3 regions of the Bilifractor sp. LCP19S3_H10 genome follow, and region 2 is predicted to be linked to each of the others. Evidence: riboswitches for the same ligand, from Rfam matches in the RefSeq annotation. Region 2 holds a riboswitch; each other region holds the start of a gene.
The links. Region 2 has a riboswitch for cobalamin ahead of ACTQZS_RS00620 (FecCD family ABC transporter permease). Riboswitches for the same ligand answer to the same signal wherever they lie in the genome.
Positions count from the first base shown of each region.

Region 1 (6,048 bases), 220 kb from region 2:
TTCTGAAGGAATACGGCGGAGACGGGAGCCGGGAGGAAATGTTTGAGGCGTATCGTGAGCAGGCAAAGGTCCTGTATGAAGCGGGTTGTGATCTTTTTGCCGTGGAGAGTATGCTGGCCGTGCTCGACGCGGTGACTGCGGTAGAAGCAGTCAGATCCGTATGCTCCTCTCCGGTGATCTGTACGCTCACGGTGCGAAAAAACGGAAGTGCCTATTACGGCGGAGATATTTTCGAGGGCGGGCCGCTTGCGGAGAAGGCAGGCGCGGATGCCTACGGCATTAACTGCTGTGATGGCCCGGATGGGATGGAAGAAATGATCTCATCTGTCTCCGAAATGGTTCATATTCCGATTGTTGCGAAGCCAAATGCGGGACTGCCGCAAAGGGGCGCAAATGGGCAGATGGTCTACAAAATCAGTCCGGACCAGTTCGTTTCGTCCATGAAGAAACTTGTGTCCGCAGGAGCGTCGGTGATCGGAGGATGCTGCGGAACTACCCCGGCATATATCCGGAGACTTGCGGAGGAATTTCGAAAGTAAACGGACATGTCGTAAAAAACATGGTATAAGCGGCACAGAAGCGGCGAGGCAATGTGAGAATGCGAATACCTGCAGGATTGCGGGAATGCGAAGCACGGAGCAATCCGCAGCTTAAAAGTTTGTGGCGCAATGTATCTTTGGGCGTTTATTTACGCGAACAGTGAGCCGCAGCCGAATGCGAAGTATTCGTGTGCGGCGAGCGTCGCGATAGCGAGATAAAACTCGCGCAGCGTGTTTTATCTCGTTCATCATCTATCGACTGCCTGTAAGCGGGGCACCACAATGTCTATAAAGTGAGGCTAATCATGAACAAAACTGAATTCAGGGAACTTACAGATAGCAAGATCGTCTGTCTTGATGGAGCAACAGGCACAAATCTGACGCTGCGCGGGATGCCGAAGGGAATCAGCACAGAGGCCTGGGTTCTGGAGCATCCGGAGGTGCTTCAAAATCTTCAGAGAGAATTTATCGAAGCGGGAGCGGATGTGATTTACGCGCCGACGTTTGGCGCAAACCGGAAGGTTCTGGGCGGTTTCGGACTTGCGGACGGGACCGAAGAGATGAACAAAAAGCTGCTCGGGCTGTCACAGGAGGTGTCGAAGGGCCGTGTTCTGGTAGCGGGAGATATGGCACCTACGGGAATGGTGCCGGATTCCGCTGGCGGAGATGCCAGCTATGAGGAAATTTTCGAGATCTATCGGGAACAGGCAGAGATTCTGTATCATGCCGGCGTGGATCTCTTTGTAATCGAGACGATGATGTCGGCGGATGAGACTTCGATTGCGCTGGATGCGGTTTCGTCTGTCTGTGATCTTCCGGTGATGTGCACGTTTTCCGTATACGCGGATGGAAAGTGCTTTTTTGACGGAAATATCTTTGATGCCGCGGCCGTTCTGGAGGCGATGGGCGCCGTAGCAGTGGGACTGAACTGCTGCAGCGGACCGGATCAGATGGAGAGCATCATCCGATATCTGGCTAAGAACTGCAGTATTCCGATTATCGCGAAGCCAAACGCGGGAATGCCGAAGATTGACGAGAAGGGGAATGCGATTTACAGTCTCGGGCCGGAAGCTTTTGCGTCTCAGATGAAGATGCTGACAGATGCCGGCGCCAGGATTGTCGGAGGCTGCTGCGGGACAGAGCCGGAGCATATCCGGTTTTTGAAGAAGATGATTTCCGGTCAATCATTTATTGGATCGATTTGACATTTTGTAATTGATTTCATATAATAGAAAAAGTCTTTAAAACATATCTTTTCAGTGCCGCTTTTATGGAGGGTAATAGGGAATCAGGTGAAATACCTGAACGATCCGGTCACTGTAAGCAGTGAGCCAGATGCATTGTCCATTGTATTCCGGTCAACGGAGTATGAGAAGGCGCAGGAAGGCATTTGAGCTGCAAGTCAGGAAACCTGCTGAGAAGACGATAGATTTGCTTCCGATGAAAGCAGAGTCTGTTTGCATAAGAATATTGATGGTTGCATCAGTGAGTTCTGGTGTGATCCGGCTGGTTTGCAGATATGCGCTCTTTGGCGTGCGGTTATGGATACCGTTTCTTTGGATGGAGCGTGACCGTCAGGAGGATCCGGGATTTCAGCAGATGTTTCTTTTATATGCAGATACGGAGTGATTGCTTTCTGAGAAGGCGGTCACTCTTTTTTACGCGAACAGTGAGCCGCAGCCGAATGCGAAGTATTCGTGTGCGGCGAGCGTCGCGATAGCGAGATAAAACTCGCGCAGCGTGTTTTATCTCGTTTATGTTCTGTGCTATGGTATCGAAGGGCGTTTTGCCCCTTGATATAGATTATTCTACAAAAAGGAGAAACATGATGAAAAAGAAAGTCGTAACATTATTATGCACCGCGGTTCTGACCGGGTCCATGATTGCCGGATGTGGCAGCGCAAGCAGCGCAGCATCGTCAGCATCCGCAGCATCTTCGAGTGCATCTTCCACGTCTTCAGAGACAGCGGAGGTTACAGAGGCAGCCTCTTCTTCTGAAGAAGTAGAGACGGTTTCTTCCTCCTCTGTATCTGCGGATCAGGCAGCAGCGGACAAGGTAGCCGCTTTGATCGACAAGATCTATGTGCAGGAGAGAACAGACACTACGGACGAGGACTGCAAGGCGGCAAAGGAGGCCTGGGACGCTTTGACGGATACACAGAAGGCTCTGGTAGAGGGAGAGTTTGCAGATCCGGATTATTTCGGAAGAGATACCGGCGATGCCTCCAAGGATGATCCGCTCAACGAGGACGGAATCGGAGAAAACGAGATTCTTGTATGCTCTTTCGGAACTTCCTATAATGACAGCCGTGTGCAGGATATCGGCGGAATCGAGAAGGCTCTCCAGGCAGCGTATCCCGACTGGTCTGTAAGACGTGCATTCACGGCGCAGATCATCATCAATCACATTCAGGCGCGTGATAATGAGGTGATCGACAACATGGATCAGGCACTTCAGAGAGCGGTGGACAACGGCGTGAAGAATCTGCTGATTCAGCCGACCCATCTGATGCATGGTGCGGAGTATGACGAGCTGACAGAAACCGTCAGCAAATACGCGGATAAATTTGATTCCGTGAAAATCGCTGAGCCGCTTCTGGGTGAGGTAGGAAGTGACACGAGCGTAGTAAACGAGGACAAGCAGAACGTCGCAAAGATTCTTACTGCTACAGCGGTAGAGAAGGCAGGATATGACAGCCTTGACGCGGCTGCCGCTGACGGAACAGCGTTTGTATTCATGGGTCACGGAACCTCTCATGAGGCGAATATCACCTATGATCAGATGCAGACAGAAATGAATGATCTCGGTTACAAGAACGTATTCATCGGAACCGTTGAGGGCAAGCCGGCAGATACCGAGTGCTCCGCGGTTATCCAGAAGGTACATGACGCGGGATACAAGAAGGTAATTCTGCGTGATCTGATGGTTGTAGCAGGTGATCATGCGAATAACGATATGGCAGGCGATGATTCTGATTCCTGGAAGAGCCAGTTCAATGCATCCGGCTTCTTTGACAGCGTAGATGCTCAGCTCGAAGGAATGGGAAGAATTCCGGATATCGAGCAGATCTATGTAAGCCATACAAAGGCCGCAATGGACAGCGACGCCACAGTTACAAGTTCTTCTGAGGCAAACTGAGATATATCAGTGAGACATATCAGTAAAACAGAGGAAGCGTCCGGCATGTGCCGGACGCTTCTTCTGTCGTAGGGATGGGCATGAATATGTGAATGCACGAAAAATGGGCGTGCGAAAGCTGAATGCGCGAAAGATGAAGGTGCGAAAACCGTATGTGCGTAAAATGAACGCGCGTAAGCCGGATACGCGAAAAATGAGGGTTCGGAAACCGTATGCGTGTAAAATGGACGCGTGAAAGCCGGATACCGGATTAACGGATCGCCCATCTCAGCTTTGTGGAGTGTGCTCTCGGATTCCGGTAGCATTCCTCACGGGAGGGACGGATGACATCCCGGCTGACTTCGGTGTACAGGCCGTCAAGGGCGCCCTGCTTAAAGGACTGTTTGACGAGGCGGTCCTCACCGGAGTGGAAGGTGAGAATGGCAGCTCTGCCTCCGGGTTTCAGCACGGAGGGCAGCTTGTCCAGGAATGCATAGAGAACCTCAAATTCACTGTTCACATCGATGCGGAGTGCCTGGAAGACCCGGGCGCAGGATTTTTTCACTGCTTCGTCCTGTTCGTCCCTGGGCGAATGGCGAAGCTGACGGGTTTGCGTCAGCGCCTCCTCGATCAGAAGGCGAAGGTCCGTGGTGGTTTCCAGCGGGCGTTTACGACGATGTGCCTGCTGAACAGCATCGGCGATTTCCTCTGCATATGGCTCGTCGGAATTATCGATGAGAAGCCCCGCGAGTTCATCCCTCGTGAGCTGCTTCAGCCTCTCGGAAGCGGGTTCTCCCTTTTCCGGGTCAAAACGAAGATCGAGGGGACCGTCTGTCTTGTAGGAAAAGCCTCTCTCTGGGTTGTCGATTTGCATGGAGGAGACACCGAGATCCGCCAGAACAAAGTCGAAGGGACCGTACTTGGCGGAGACCTGATCGATATTCGCAAAGTTGATGTGGATCGGGGTAAAAATATCCTCCCCGAAGCCTCTGGCGCGCATCCGTGCCTCCGTCTTTCGGATTTCCAGAGGATCGGCATCCAGCGAATAGAGATGACCTGTGCCCTCCAGCTTCTCCAGCATGCGTGAGCTGTGACCTCCGTAACCGAGCGTGCAGTCGAGTCCGGTCATGCCGGGACGGATCTTCAGCACATCCAGGATCTCATCGACCATGATTGGAATGTGCATTCCCGCGGGTGTGCTTCCCTTGCGGATTACCTTTTCAATGGTTTCGCCGTATTTCTCGGGATTCAGCTCCTTGTATTTCTCATTATACTTTCGCGGGTACTTGCCGCTGTAATGGGGCCTGCGCCTGTGCGGCGCTGCATCTCCGGAAGGACGGTCCGGATTTGGTCTGTCGGAGTGATTGTCTGAATGCATCATAGGTGTTTTCCTTTCGAATAAATCTCTTCAGAGATGATATGGGTTCTGCCTTTTATATTTCTTCAGAGATGATGTTGGTTCTGTCTTTCGATCAGATCTTTTCGGTGGGGATATCGTTTCTGTCATTTCGGTTATTTTATCACAAAAACCGGTGCCGGTTAACAGAGGGCACGACACTCTTTCCTTTTCAGTGATTTTGGACTATACTTTTTGTGCGATCTCTCAAGTGGAAATTCAGAGAGACCAGGATCATTGAAGGTACACGAATCTTCCGGACAGTGGAAATCTTACATGCTGCACTGTATTTGCAGCGCAGCGGATATTTAAAATGGAGGCACAGAATGAAGATTGTATTGATGGAGCCGCTTGGCATTGACGGAGTTACGCTGGATCGTCTGGCGGAGACGCTCACGGAGCAGGGACATGAGTTTTCTGCCTATGATACTTTTTCTACGGATGTTGAGGAGCTGAAGCGCAGAAGCAGCGGGGCAGATGTCCTGATTATCGCGAATCACCCCCTTCCGGGCGAGGTGATCCGGGCGGACGCAAACCTGAAGTTCATTTCCGTTGCGTTTGTGGGAATCGACCATGTTGATGTGGAGGCATGCAGGGAGCAGAATGTCCGGATATCCAATACCGGCGGGTACTGCAACGATGCAGTAGCGGAGCTTGCGGTAGGTCTTGCGCTGGATTGCCTCAGAAATATCAGCCTGTGCAATGACGCTGTTCAGGCCGGAAAGGGCAAGGCCGGGCTACAGGGCCACGAACTCGCCGGCCGTACCGTAGGAATCATCGGAACAGGGGCGATCGGATGCCGTGCCGCGGAGATTTTCAAGGTGTTCGGATGCCGTCTGATCGGATACAGCCGCAGCCGGAAGCAGGCGGCGCTTGATCTCGGTCTGGAATACAGAACACTGGATGAGGTGATGCAGGAGGCAGACATCATTTCAGTACACACACCGCTGACGGCGGAGACGAAGGGACTGATCGGGCAGAAGGAAATCGGCGAG
Region 1 covers NZ_JBQKFT010000001.1:366,821-372,868, reverse strand. Annotated here, with positions in the region: gene ACTQZS_RS01535 (homocysteine S-methyltransferase family protein) at 1-539, shown strand, start outside; gene ACTQZS_RS01530 (homocysteine S-methyltransferase family protein) at 845-1,744, shown strand; cobalamin riboswitch at 1,780-1,972, shown strand; gene ACTQZS_RS01525 (sirohydrochlorin cobaltochelatase) at 2,368-3,678, shown strand; gene rsmH (16S rRNA (cytosine(1402)-N(4))-methyltransferase RsmH) at 3,929-5,035, opposite strand; gene ACTQZS_RS01515 (2-hydroxyacid dehydrogenase) at 5,380-6,048, shown strand, end outside.
Region 1: another riboswitch for cobalamin. It lies ahead of ACTQZS_RS01525 (sirohydrochlorin cobaltochelatase); the one in region 2 lies ahead of ACTQZS_RS00620 (FecCD family ABC transporter permease).

Region 2 (6,048 bases):
TGCCTCATTCACTTTAAACATCGGACTGTCGGATGTGAATTCAGCCGTATAGGTTCCGTCGGCCGGCACCTCTGCTCCCGCAGAAGCTGTTGAAGACGTTGAAACACTACCGGCAACGGTCTCCAATGACTGTCCGGCAGCATCGGATGAAGATGTGCTTAAGTCCGCGGACGATGCAGCGGAGACAACAGATGAAGCCGTGTTCTCTTCCGACTCTGACTGTGTCTCGGTCTGCGCTGCAGAAGATGTCCCCGAAGCAGAATTGCCCGTTCCGGTCCCGCACCCGGTCAGAAGCGATGCTCCCATAACTGCTGCACATAAGATTGCTGCTGTTCTCTGTTTCATTTTATTTCCCTCCTGTCATAAAAAAGAGCCATACACTCCTGTGTCTGAAACCCTATCGTCATGTATTCAAAGACATACATTCATGTATCTGAAGACATACACTTATATATCTGAAACCATACCCTTATGTATCTGAAACCATGTTCTTATGTATCTGAAACCCTGTACTTCACACATTTTCCACTTTCATATGCCGCATCGAGAATCTCCTGCATTCTCCGGTTTCCCGGACCGATTGTCACGCCGGCATCGATGATCCTGGCACAGCTTTTTACAGCCTCCAGCGTCTCGCCGACAGCGCGGTCCGAAATTTCATGAAACGGCTTTTCGGTGATCACCTGCGAGGCCAGAAGACGCGCCAGACGGTAATCGACATCATTTGTGTACAGAATTCCTGCCGCAAAGGGCATCTTCTCTTTCTGCAGCCTTCGATACACCGGTATCCCCGTTCCACAGGATGACAGTACCAGTACTTCCGGATTTCCCTCGACCTTCGGAAGCTCGATACTTCCAAACATCGGATCGAAAAAGCCGTTGTCAATTTCATACAGCTCACGGATCGTATCCTCGTGAAAAATGCTCTCCGGCGTTCCGCTCCGGAAGATCTTATCACCGTGAACACAGATAATCCGGTCAGAAATCTTCATCGCCAGATCGATCTCATGCAGCGACATCACAACCGTTATATTCTTCTGCTTCGCCATATCCCGGAGAATTGACAGAAGCTTCAGCTTATGTTTAATATCCAGAAAGCTCGTCGGTTCATCCAGGATGATGATATCCGGTTCCTGGCAGATCGCCCTTGCGAGCAGTACCCGCTGCTTCTGCCCGTCACTGATCGCGTTAAAGTCGCGGTTTCCAATCTCCTGTGCCTGAACCGCCTTCATCGCATCATCGACCTTCCGCTCATCCTCTTCCGTCAGTCGTCCCAACCGCCCCGTATAAGGATATCTTCCGGTCGCGACCACATCGTGACAGGTCATAAGCTCCGGATGCAGACGGTCCGTCAGGACAACAGCCATACGCGAAGACAATTCTCGGAACGAATAATCCGACAAATTCTTCAGATCAAAAACGACCTCTCCCTCCACAAGAGAAAGCTGTCTCGTGATGCTTTTCAATATTGTAGATTTTCCCGCTCCGTTCGGCCCGATCAGTGTAACAATCTCACCGCGCCGGATTCCGATCTCAATATCGCGGATCACAGGCTTCCCGTTATACCCGACCGACAGACCCTCCAGGTGGAGATAATATTTTTCCTCGCTCTGTACCTTCTCCATTTATCTTCTTCCCTTCTGCCGCCGTATCAGCATAAAGATCACGACCGGTGCTCCGAAAATCGAGGTCACCGTGCTGATTTCCAGTTCAGTCGGCGCAAATGCAACCCTTGCGATCAGATCACAGACCATGCAGAAGACGGCGCCTCCAAGAAAGGTGGCCGGGATGACCACGACCGGATTTGCCGTGTTCAGCGCACGCTTGATCAGGAAGGGCACCGCGATTCCCACGAAAGAAATCGGACCGGCAAATGCCGTCACCGTTGCAGAGAGGATGCTGGACAGCAGGATGAGGGCCACACGGAACTGCTTTACATTAACCCCCATGCTCTGCGCGTAGGCCTCGCCAAGCTGAAAGGCACCAATCGGCTTCGCGAGAAGGAATACCAGAGCAGACGCAGCTCCGATGATGATTCCGCCCACCAGGACATTGTCCCAGGTCATACCCGAAAAACTTCCCTGAGACCAGTTGTGAAGATTGGCGATATCCGAATCACTGGCAAATGTAACGAGGAGATTCGTCAGCGCAGTACAGATATACCCGATCATGATTCCTGCAACCAGCAGTGCCGACATATTCCGCACGCTCCGGGAAACCAGCAGGATAAAGCCGGTTGACACAAGAGACCCCGCGAACGCGGCAAGGATCATGGCCCAGGAGGACACCGCTCCGTGCCTGGCCACCACAAGAATCATGAGAAACGCGACAATCAGTTTTGCGCCGGAAGATATTCCGAGCACAAAAGGACCTGCAATCGGATTCTCGAAAAATGTCTGCAGCAGAAATCCGGACAGGGAGAGCGCCCCTCCGAGAATAGCCGCCATCAGAATCCGCGGCAAACGGATCTTCCAGATGATATTCATATCATCTCTTGACCCGCTTCGGAGAAAAACAGCTTTCAAAATCTTATCAATCGAAATATCAACGTTACCGGTATTGATATTGATTACGGTCACGACCAGAAACGCAGCTGCCAGAACGGCAAAGACCGCTGTGTATCGCATTCTCCTTTTCAGATTCTCAGCGTGATAGCTGCTGATTTCATTATCACCCATCATTCGTAAGCATGCCTTTCAACTTCAATGATCTTATACAACAAATCACCCTATACATCGTGCTACACACTGTATAAGCTACGGATTGCTCCGTGCTTCGCACTCCCGCAATCCTACAGGTGACCGACTTCGTCGGTCTGTCGCGGCGTTCGCCCCACCGCTTCACACTTTGTGTGAGCGGATGTGGCTCACTGCCCGCGCATATTCGGATTTCGCGCGTTCGCGCTTCATCCTCATACCTGTTGCCTTCGAAATCGCATACAGTCTCTTACACACGCTTCGCGCGTGACGATCCTGTCTGCGTTTTCGAAGAGCTTATACAGTAAAAGGACGAATGCCGAAGCATTCGTCCTGAATAATTAACCTGTCTCAATCGGTTCAGCCGGCAATCCGGCAGCCTCCAGGTCATCAGAATCTGCTTTCTTCGGAAGCATATCTACAAACCTCTCAGCAGTTCTCCTGGCTGACAGCTCAAGCACCGGTTCCTGTCTTCTCATGCTCTAGGACACAATGACATAACGGAATGGTTTGCTGCTCACAGTGACCGGATCGCTCAGGAATTTCACCTGATTCTCTATTCTCATACAGATCCTCTGCACTCCTGCTGTCAGGCATGTGCAGAAAATCGGATGCACTGAAAGGCCTCTCTTCAATTGTCTGCAACGATTATACGATACCGGCCGAAAAGTGTCAAATAAACCGCATCGCGGATATATGCCTTTCCTTCAGCCCTTCAATCATTCCGCCTTCTGCGGAAACTATGTCCCTTGTCCTTATACATATTGAAATCCGCCCTGGTGAGCAGCGCATCAAAGTCCGTAACCTTTCCGCGGCAGACTGCATATCCAATCGCCATACTGATCCCGTTATTTGCTGCGTTCTCACGCATATGCCGTATCAGCAGGCTGATATCCTTTTCCTCCAGCTCTTCCGTCAGAACAATAAATTCATCCCCGCCGGTCCGGAATACATACTTTTCACCTGCGCATTCCTGAAGAACCCGGACTGTTTCGCAAATCAGCACATCGCCGGCATGATGGCCCGCCGTATCGTTTGTGTTCTTCAGTCCGTTCAGGTCAACGGAAATCACTCCAAGCAGACCGTCACCCTTCCACTCGCGGATCTGCCGCTCAAGAGCCCTCCGGTTTCCGGCGCCCGTCATCTGGTCAATCATGCTTTGTTTCTCCAGCTGGTGCACGCTGTTCCTGTTGCGAATCATAATTGCTATGAAATCCGTCAGCGTGGAGAGCAGCACGCTGGTGTTACGGAAGGTGTCCTCCGCCGGATTGATAACCATCGTAAAGCCTTCTGTCTGATTCAGGATCTTCAGCTGCCCGGATATAAAGCTCCGGACATCATGGATTCGCATGGAAAAACCGGGATTTTCCTTCTGAAAGGCATCCATATCACTGACCATCACCACATGTTCTGTTGCAAACCGCATATATAGCGCCCGCAATTCCGAGAGAGGAATACTCTGCAGCTCCTCCTTCAGAGAAAAAACACCAGGTGCCGTCCATTCATAGGTGGCACTTACCGTATTGTCATCACGTTCCTCAAAGATCAGGAAGCGCTCCGATCTCATATTTTCAGAGATACATGCAATCGTCTTCTCGATTCCTGTTCCGGGATCCTCTTCCGCCATACCAAGAGAAATTGCCTCATTTGCCCGCATCTCCTGATAGATCAGCTCGTGATCCCTTGCTATTGCATGCAGATACTTGTTGATATCAAATTCGACCGTCAGCCTCAGCGTCCGGTTCTCCCATGTTGTCAGAGCAGAACGAATCAGTACTTTTGCTCCCCTTCTCCGGTTCAGGTGTGATGCCTCATACGCACAATCCTTCCGCAGCAACAGATTCGGACAGTCGCCGCAGGGAACATCCTGACCTTCCAGCACCTCATAACAGCGGCACCCGTTCAGGCTGCCATCCGGTTTTATTCCAAAATCCCTTCGGGCAGAACGATTCATATATACAAGCTCGTATGTTCTGGGATCACTGACAATGACATGTTCCGTCAGGCTGTCGAACACCTCACGTCTCAGGTCAATGTAATCCCCGACATATGGGCTGTCCCCATGAGCCGCCTTCTCCGTGCTGCTGATCCTCCGGATCAGCAGCACGAACATCTCGTCCAGGCTCATTACCTCCGACCCGTAGACAATCGCATGTGCCAGAACAGGATCAGCCTGAATACCAAGCTTTCTCCAAAGCGTCGGAAGCATTCCGGATACCCTGTCAATCTTCTCTTCAATATCTCCGCCATGATCCCTGCGGCAGAAGCACAGAAAACAGCACAGCCCGATCCGCGCAATCGCCCATTCCGGATTCATCAGTTTTTTCAGTGTCGCAGATATTTCGGTCAGAATCACCTTTGCCTTCTCGGCGCTTTCCCGCATCACCTCGGCATATGCGGCAACATCAATTAAAAGTCCTGTATAATCGATTTTTTTCAGCCGATACTGATCCGCATAAATCAATCCGGCTTCTATCGCGCCGCGAAAACTCAATAGCTCTGTGTCGCGGTCGACAAATCCCAGGCGCACCTCCTTCTTTCTGTCCTCTGCCCGATCACCGCTGATCATTCCCATCATTCCCACGATTTCCTTCTCATGGTACCAGGGAACACGGGTAATCTCGATTCCGTCGAGTCTGCCTCCGGTCAGTACCAGCTCATTGGCCGATGTCGACCTGACGCCCATCTCCAGAACTTTTTTCTCCTCCAACTCCGCTGCGGCAGAATCGATATGCCATCCCAGTTCTGATTCTGTCTTGCCAAGATAGTCCTTCTCGTCGGAAAGCCCGATCCTCCTGACAAACTCTCTGCTTGCGCCCAAAAGCTTTCTCTGTCTGTCCATCCAGAAGAATTCATAAGGAGATGTATCGCAAAGTGTCCGGAACAGGTCCCCATCCTTCACCCCCTCCATCGGATCTGTGCCGTATCCCGGCACTCCGAACGACTGACAAAATTCAGGAAGAAGAGCATCCCTATCCCTTTTCCTCTCCCATATATCCTCCCGCTCGCAGAGAAGAAGATTTTTTGCTTTACTCTTATAGAGAACCAGCGCTTCAAACACCGCCCACCTGTATGTCCCGTCAGCGGTCCGCACACGCAGTATCTCTGCCCTGATCCCTTTATCTGTACTTCCACCTTCCGTCTCAGCATTCTCAGCCTGAACAAAAGCAAGAAAACGATCTCTGTCGTCCGGATAGATCAATTCATCCCTGAAGTACCGGACAAACGCTCCTATCGAAGAAAAGCCATCCCGAGATTTTATCTCCGGATGGCTGGACCGGAGAATTTTCACCTCTTCTGATCCACGATCAATCAGATAAAATCCCTCGTACAGCTGGAAGATGTTCCGCAG
Region 2 covers NZ_JBQKFT010000001.1:147,050-153,097, forward strand. Annotated here, with positions in the region: gene ACTQZS_RS00610 (hypothetical protein) at 1-345, opposite strand, end outside; gene ACTQZS_RS00615 (ABC transporter ATP-binding protein) at 492-1,625, opposite strand; gene ACTQZS_RS00620 (FecCD family ABC transporter permease) at 1,626-2,681, opposite strand; cobalamin riboswitch at 3,111-3,302, opposite strand; gene ACTQZS_RS00625 (EAL domain-containing protein) at 3,412-6,048, opposite strand, start outside.

Region 3 (6,048 bases), on a different contig from region 2:
ATTTCGGTTGGCTCGGTTGGGCGAAGAACGGCGAGCAGGCCGGCACGGCAGGGTATTCTTACCGATTAGAAGCAATTCAGGTACAATTAGTGGAAAAAGGAGGAAAAGCACCGGGATCAACGGAGAATGCTTTCTATCAGAAACCGAGCGGTGTCAGATATCGGACACATGTACAGAGTTATGGCAATCAGAATTGGGTTTCTGATGGAGCATCCTCTGGCACACAGGGTGAGTCCAAACGATTGGAAGGCATCTGGATCGAGCTTACAAATCCGGATTATAGCGGAAGTATTCAGTATCAGACACACGTACAGACGTATGGATGGAATAATTGGGTATCAAATGGAAAGATGTCCGGAACGGAAGGACAGTCCAAACGTCTTGAGGCGATTCGGATTCAACTGACGGGAGAGATGGCGAAACATTATGATATTTATTACAGAGTGCATGCGCAAAATTTCGGCTGGATGGGATGGGCAAAGAATGGAGACGCTGCCGGCACGGCAGGGTATTCTTACCGCTTGGAAGCAATTCAGATCAAGCTCGTGCCAAAGGGACAAGCGGCACCTGGAAGTACAGAAAATTCTTTTTACAGGAAGGCATAGTTGATTACAAGCCCCGGCAAATCGCCGGGGCTTTCGTCATTCTGTCAGGGTGCGGGTGAAGGATGGGTTTTGGGTTAAGCATAAGACAAGACAATACTTTGTAACAAAAATGTAAAAAATTCCCATCACGCCGTTGCAATTTTGGATGTCCTGTGATAGTATTGTAAAAGATTACGGAAAGTGTAACAAGAAGATTACAAAAATGCGCCTGAAGTTTTAAGCGCAGGGAGGTTATATTTTTGAAGGTCAGATTTAAGCGTTTACTTACAATTGGAATTGCAGCTGCCATGCTTGGCGCACAGCCGTTGCCTGTAAGTGCGGATGATTTCGACACTCAGATTCAGAATGCGGACAATGCAATCAGTGATCTGCAGAATCAGCAGGCAGAGACGAATCAGAATCTTACAGACATCCAGAATTCTATCTCCAGCATGGAATCCGACAAGCAGCAGATCCTTTCACAGATCGATGGATATGATCAGGAGCTTGTGATTACGATGGCGTCTATCTCTTCTCTTGATGATCAGATCGAGCAGAAGACGAAAGAGCTGGAGCAGACAACGACTGATCTTGAGGAGGCAGAGAAGGATCAGGACACACAGTATCAGGCCATGAAGAAGCGGATACAGTATCTCTATGAGGAGGGCGGAGACAGCGGTTGGGCAAGCGTCATGATCGGAAGTCTCAGTCTTTCGGAGGGCCTTGATAATGTAGATAATACAAAGTCCCTGTATAAGTACGACAGAGAGGAGCTTGAGGCATATACCGAGACTGTATCAAAGGTAAAGACGCTGAAGGCACAGGAAACTTCTCAGAAATCTTCTCTGGAAGCTTCCAAACAGGAGCTGGAAGGCGCTAAGGAGAACCTGGAATCTCTGAAGTCGGACGCGGAAGCAAAGGGAGAGGATCTGGATTCCCTGCTTTCGGATGCTCAGAACAGGGCGGATGAGTATTATTCCCTGATTCAGGAACAGAACGCTCAGATTTCCGAACTGCAGTCTCAGAAAGAAGCAGCACAGAATGCGAAGGCTGAGCAGGAGGCCCAGCAAAAAGCAGCTGCAGAAGCAGCGCAGAAGGCTGCGGCTGAACAGGCAGCAGCACAGCAGGCAGCGGCACAGCAGGCGGCTTCTCAGACAGCAAATGCCTCTGCGGAAGCCGGCGGATCATCCGCGAATACTTCTGCGGGAACAGACAGCTCTTCTGCAGATGCAGGCGCTGCAGATACAAGTACTGCGGATACAAGTGCTGCAGACACGAGTAGTTCAACTACAACAGACACAAGTACTGCAGACAGCAGTACCTCCTATGACAATGGTTCTTCTGCTTCATCGTCTGTTTCATCCGGCACCTCCTCTTCGGCCTCGACAGCGAGTGGAGTAAGCGGTCAGGATGTTGTAAATTATGCGCTTCAGTTCGTGGGAAATCCATATGTATGGGGCGGAACTTCACTGACAAACGGATGTGACTGCTCCGGATTTGTTCAGCAGGTATACGCACACTTCGGCATTTCACTGAGCCGCACGACCTATACACAGGCGAATGAGGGTATTGCCGTATCTTATAGTGAGATGCAGCCCGGCGACGTTATCAACTACGGAAGCCATACCTCAATCTATATTGGAAACAACATGATCGTTCATGCGGCGGATGAGTCTCTCGGAATCATCACTCAGAGCAATCCGGCATTCGAGCCGATCGTTACCATTCGCAGAATGATCTATTAATCTCATTCATCACGCATCGTACTCTCTGGAGCATGAAGATCCATAGAGATATCTATTTCGAGTGGAGTATTTATTAACAGCCAGACAGGTATTTGATCCTGTCTGGCTGTTCTGCGTCGGATGTATCATTTATGTCGGATACTGATTTATATATTTGCGGCATAGACTTTTTTACCGGTTGTAATTTATCAGTAATCCGCTATAATAAGAAAACAGGCAGATGATTATCAGTGCCGTCTCTTTGACGGACAATAGGAAATCAGGTGGAAAACCTGAGCGATCCGGTCACTGTAAGCAGCGAGCTAACCGCTGAATGTCATTGCATTGCATAAGGGAATGCGAGAAGGCGCGGGAAGTGTCTGAACTGCAAGCCAGGAAACCTGCTGATAATCCATAGAACCCGATTGTGCTTCCAGGGAAAGCAGAATCTTCAGAGAAATTTTCCGGACGAACAGAGCGTTCGTTTTCAGAATATTTCTTTTTGGCATGCGCTTTCCCGGTGCATGCTTTTTTTTGAGGAGGAAAAGTTGTATGAAATTACGAAGCAGATTACTGACCTTTATTCTTTCTGCGTCCATGGCGCTTTCTATGACGTCACCTGTACTTGCTGACGAAGGAGTACCAGACAGTACAACTGCTGCAACACAAGAAGCGGAAAATAATCAGGTACCGGCAGAACAGGACAATCACAGGGAAGAGGAAAGCCAGCCGGTACAGGCGCAGGCAGAGCAGACTGCAGAGGAACAGAGTGTTTCTGCGGAAGTCGTGAATACCGTACAGAAGCAGTCTGAAAATGCACAGACAGTGGAGAATTCTGTGACAGATACACCTTCTTCTGCAGCAGAGGTTCCTGCTTCGTCAGCAGGAAGTTCTGACACGGCTGCTGCAGACAGCGCGGCAACAGGAACTGATGCGCAGGCTGAGGAAAAGAACACAAAAGCAGCTGAAAGTACGGAGGACTCCGGCCAGAATACAGGTAGAATTTCCGTGACTGCTGTTGCAATTAAGGACAGCCGGAATAAGATAGCTAAAAATAAAGAGGGAAAAGATGCGCTTCTTCTGGTAGCAGGAGATGCTGAACAGGATCAGCTGACCGCTGAGATCACGCCAGCGGATGCAGCCGATCATACGGTCACATGGAAATCTGAGGACGAATCCGTAGTAAAAGTAGATGCAGACGGAAAACTGACTGCAGGCAGAGAAGGTACTGCAAAGATTACTGTAACGACCACAGACGGCGGGCGCAGTGCATCTCTGCTTGTAACGGTGCAGGCTGCCAAAGAGAATTCTTCTGCGGCAGATGGCGGAAAACAGGGATCTGCATCGGAAAAGGCCACTTCAGATGGAGAAAGCAGTTATGTACGGGCTTCCTATAATAACAGTACAGCGCTTGCAGATGGGACGTATCAGCCTGCAGACCAGAAAATGCCGAAGAACCGCAAGGGAAAGCAAATACTTTCCTGCGATAAGATTCTGGTGAATAGCGGAAAGGCGTATGTGATACTGACCGCAACTTCCGGATTTACTACCTACTATGACGGAACTGCATCGGGAAAAGCGGACGCGGAGACGGAGAATACTTCGGCAGGATTCTATAAATTCAGCGGAGGACAGGTAACAGTTCCGGTTGCGCTGAATTCGGAAATGACATTTTCCGCTTATAACCCTTCGATGGGAAAATGGTTTTCTTATAGCTTTACAGTTAATCTGGAAAATACAGCACAGCCGGAATTTGATAACACCACAACTTTGCCGGACGGAGATTATCCGGGAAGTAATGAACCGATTTCTATATCAGCGAATGGAAAAAAAGTTTACTATGACCAGATTGTCGTAAAGGATGGAAAGGCAAAAGCGCATATTTACTTTACCAGCTCGAAATATACTCACGTATATATCGGCGCGGCGGCCGGTTATGAGCAAAATACAATAGATCCTGGGAAAGTGAAGAAGGAGCTCGCCAATCTCCTGAATGACAAGGTCAGGACAATTCCGACAAGCCTGGAGGTAATCGATGGTTCCACTGTAAGTGCGGCCTGGATTCCGGTAAAGCTGAATACGCCCATGACATTTTCCGGCAGAAACACCGGTATGGAAGGGAGGGTTATTTGGAAAACTTATAAAGATATTACTTTCTGCACTGAAGATAAAAAGATGAATCTCTCCGTCTCCGTGCAGGATGAGAATGGTAACGCCATTCCCGCGGATGTTACCGTTGCGGAAGGAAGCCAGACATTCTCTGCGAAGGAGGGAAAATATTCGTTGACCGTAGGAGCTGCTTACACCATTTCCGCATCCGCGGACGGGTATGAATCTTCCAGTGTTTCCTACACGGCGGCGGACACTACAGAAGATAAGGTTATTCTTACCTTGAAGAAAAAAACGCAGGGAAGCGGATTCAGGAGAGGAGCGCTGACAATTAAAAAGACCCCTGCAATGTTTAAGATCGTCTCTGCTTCACTGGAAGGAACGGAGAATAATCGGAAGCTCAGAATTGCGCTGAACGGAACATCCTATACGCAGTTGTTCAGGGGATCTCAGGCGGATGCGGCAAAATCAGACAGCGCAGCCAGAATCGGTTATTCTGTGAATCAGAGCGGAAAATACGAGTTTGTAATTCCTGTGACAGAAAAAGACGGAATATTTTCTCTGGCAGCGCTTTCCAAAAACAGGAACGCATGGTATGCGCGGACGATTACGCTGGATCAGTCGAATATGACTATTTCCTGTGAGGCTATGGACTGGCAGTCGGATCCTTATAAGCCGGTAACGGACGGAACCGGAAAGCAACAGGGAGGAAGCGGCAGCCAGGGCGGCTCAGGCAGTGGAAAGAATACTTCATTCGGCAGCACAACAAAAACAGCAGAAAGCGCAAAGGGTGCAACCAGCGGCGGAAATGCAGTGGGTAAGTACCGCTTCTCTTACTCTGGAGGTTCCGGCAGAGCAGTTATCTCCTGCAGTAAAGTAGAGATCGTAAACGGACAGGCATATGCGACGATTACCTTCTCCAGAGCAAACGGAGGAACGTCCAGCTACACGGCAGTCCGTGTGGGAGGAAGAACCTATAACGGCTCCAACACATTTACCATACCGGTGAATCTGAATGGAAATACAGCAATCAGTGCTCTGACATCAGCCATGTCGGCGGAGCATTGGATTGATTATACCCTGTATATCGGGGAATCCGGCAGCAGCGAGACCGGAACTTCTGTTAAGGATTCCACAAAAGCACTGGATGAGAAGGCACCTGAGATAACAGGAATCAAGAGTACCGGCGAGACGAAAATTACTTATTCCAATAAACTAAAAGTTTTTAATTATGAAAATGACATCTATCTGATTGAGGTAAATCTGATTGCGGACACTGCAAGGACCGATACCTCTGACGAGGCAGAACAGACAGATGAGAGCACTTCGGAGAGCGGGAAGACAAAATCGACAGATTCCTCAGAGAAATCTGCCGATGCAGAGACAGATAACGTGGAAGAATCCGTAAGCTCCACCTCTTCTGCGGCGAGTCCGAAAGAGAAAGAGGAGAAGCTTTACACCAATCCTATTGTAAAGTATCTTGTTGTTCCTGAGAGCCAGGAAATTCCTGCCGGATTGGAGAAGGATGTAATCATCATCCGTCAGCCTGCGGACAAGACCTTTGTCACGTCTCCGGAGGCGTTGAAAATACTGTCAGAGCTTGGCAAAACAGAGGATATTAAAGCCCTGGG
Region 3 covers NZ_JBQKFT010000018.1:446-6,493, forward strand. Annotated here, with positions in the region: partial or broken gene ACTQZS_RS12270 (hypothetical protein) at 1-605, shown strand, start outside; gene ACTQZS_RS12275 (C40 family peptidase) at 845-2,329, shown strand; cobalamin riboswitch at 2,541-2,731, shown strand; gene ACTQZS_RS12280 (Ig-like domain-containing protein) at 2,861-6,048, shown strand, end outside.
Region 3: another riboswitch for cobalamin. It lies ahead of ACTQZS_RS12280 (Ig-like domain-containing protein); the one in region 2 lies ahead of ACTQZS_RS00620 (FecCD family ABC transporter permease).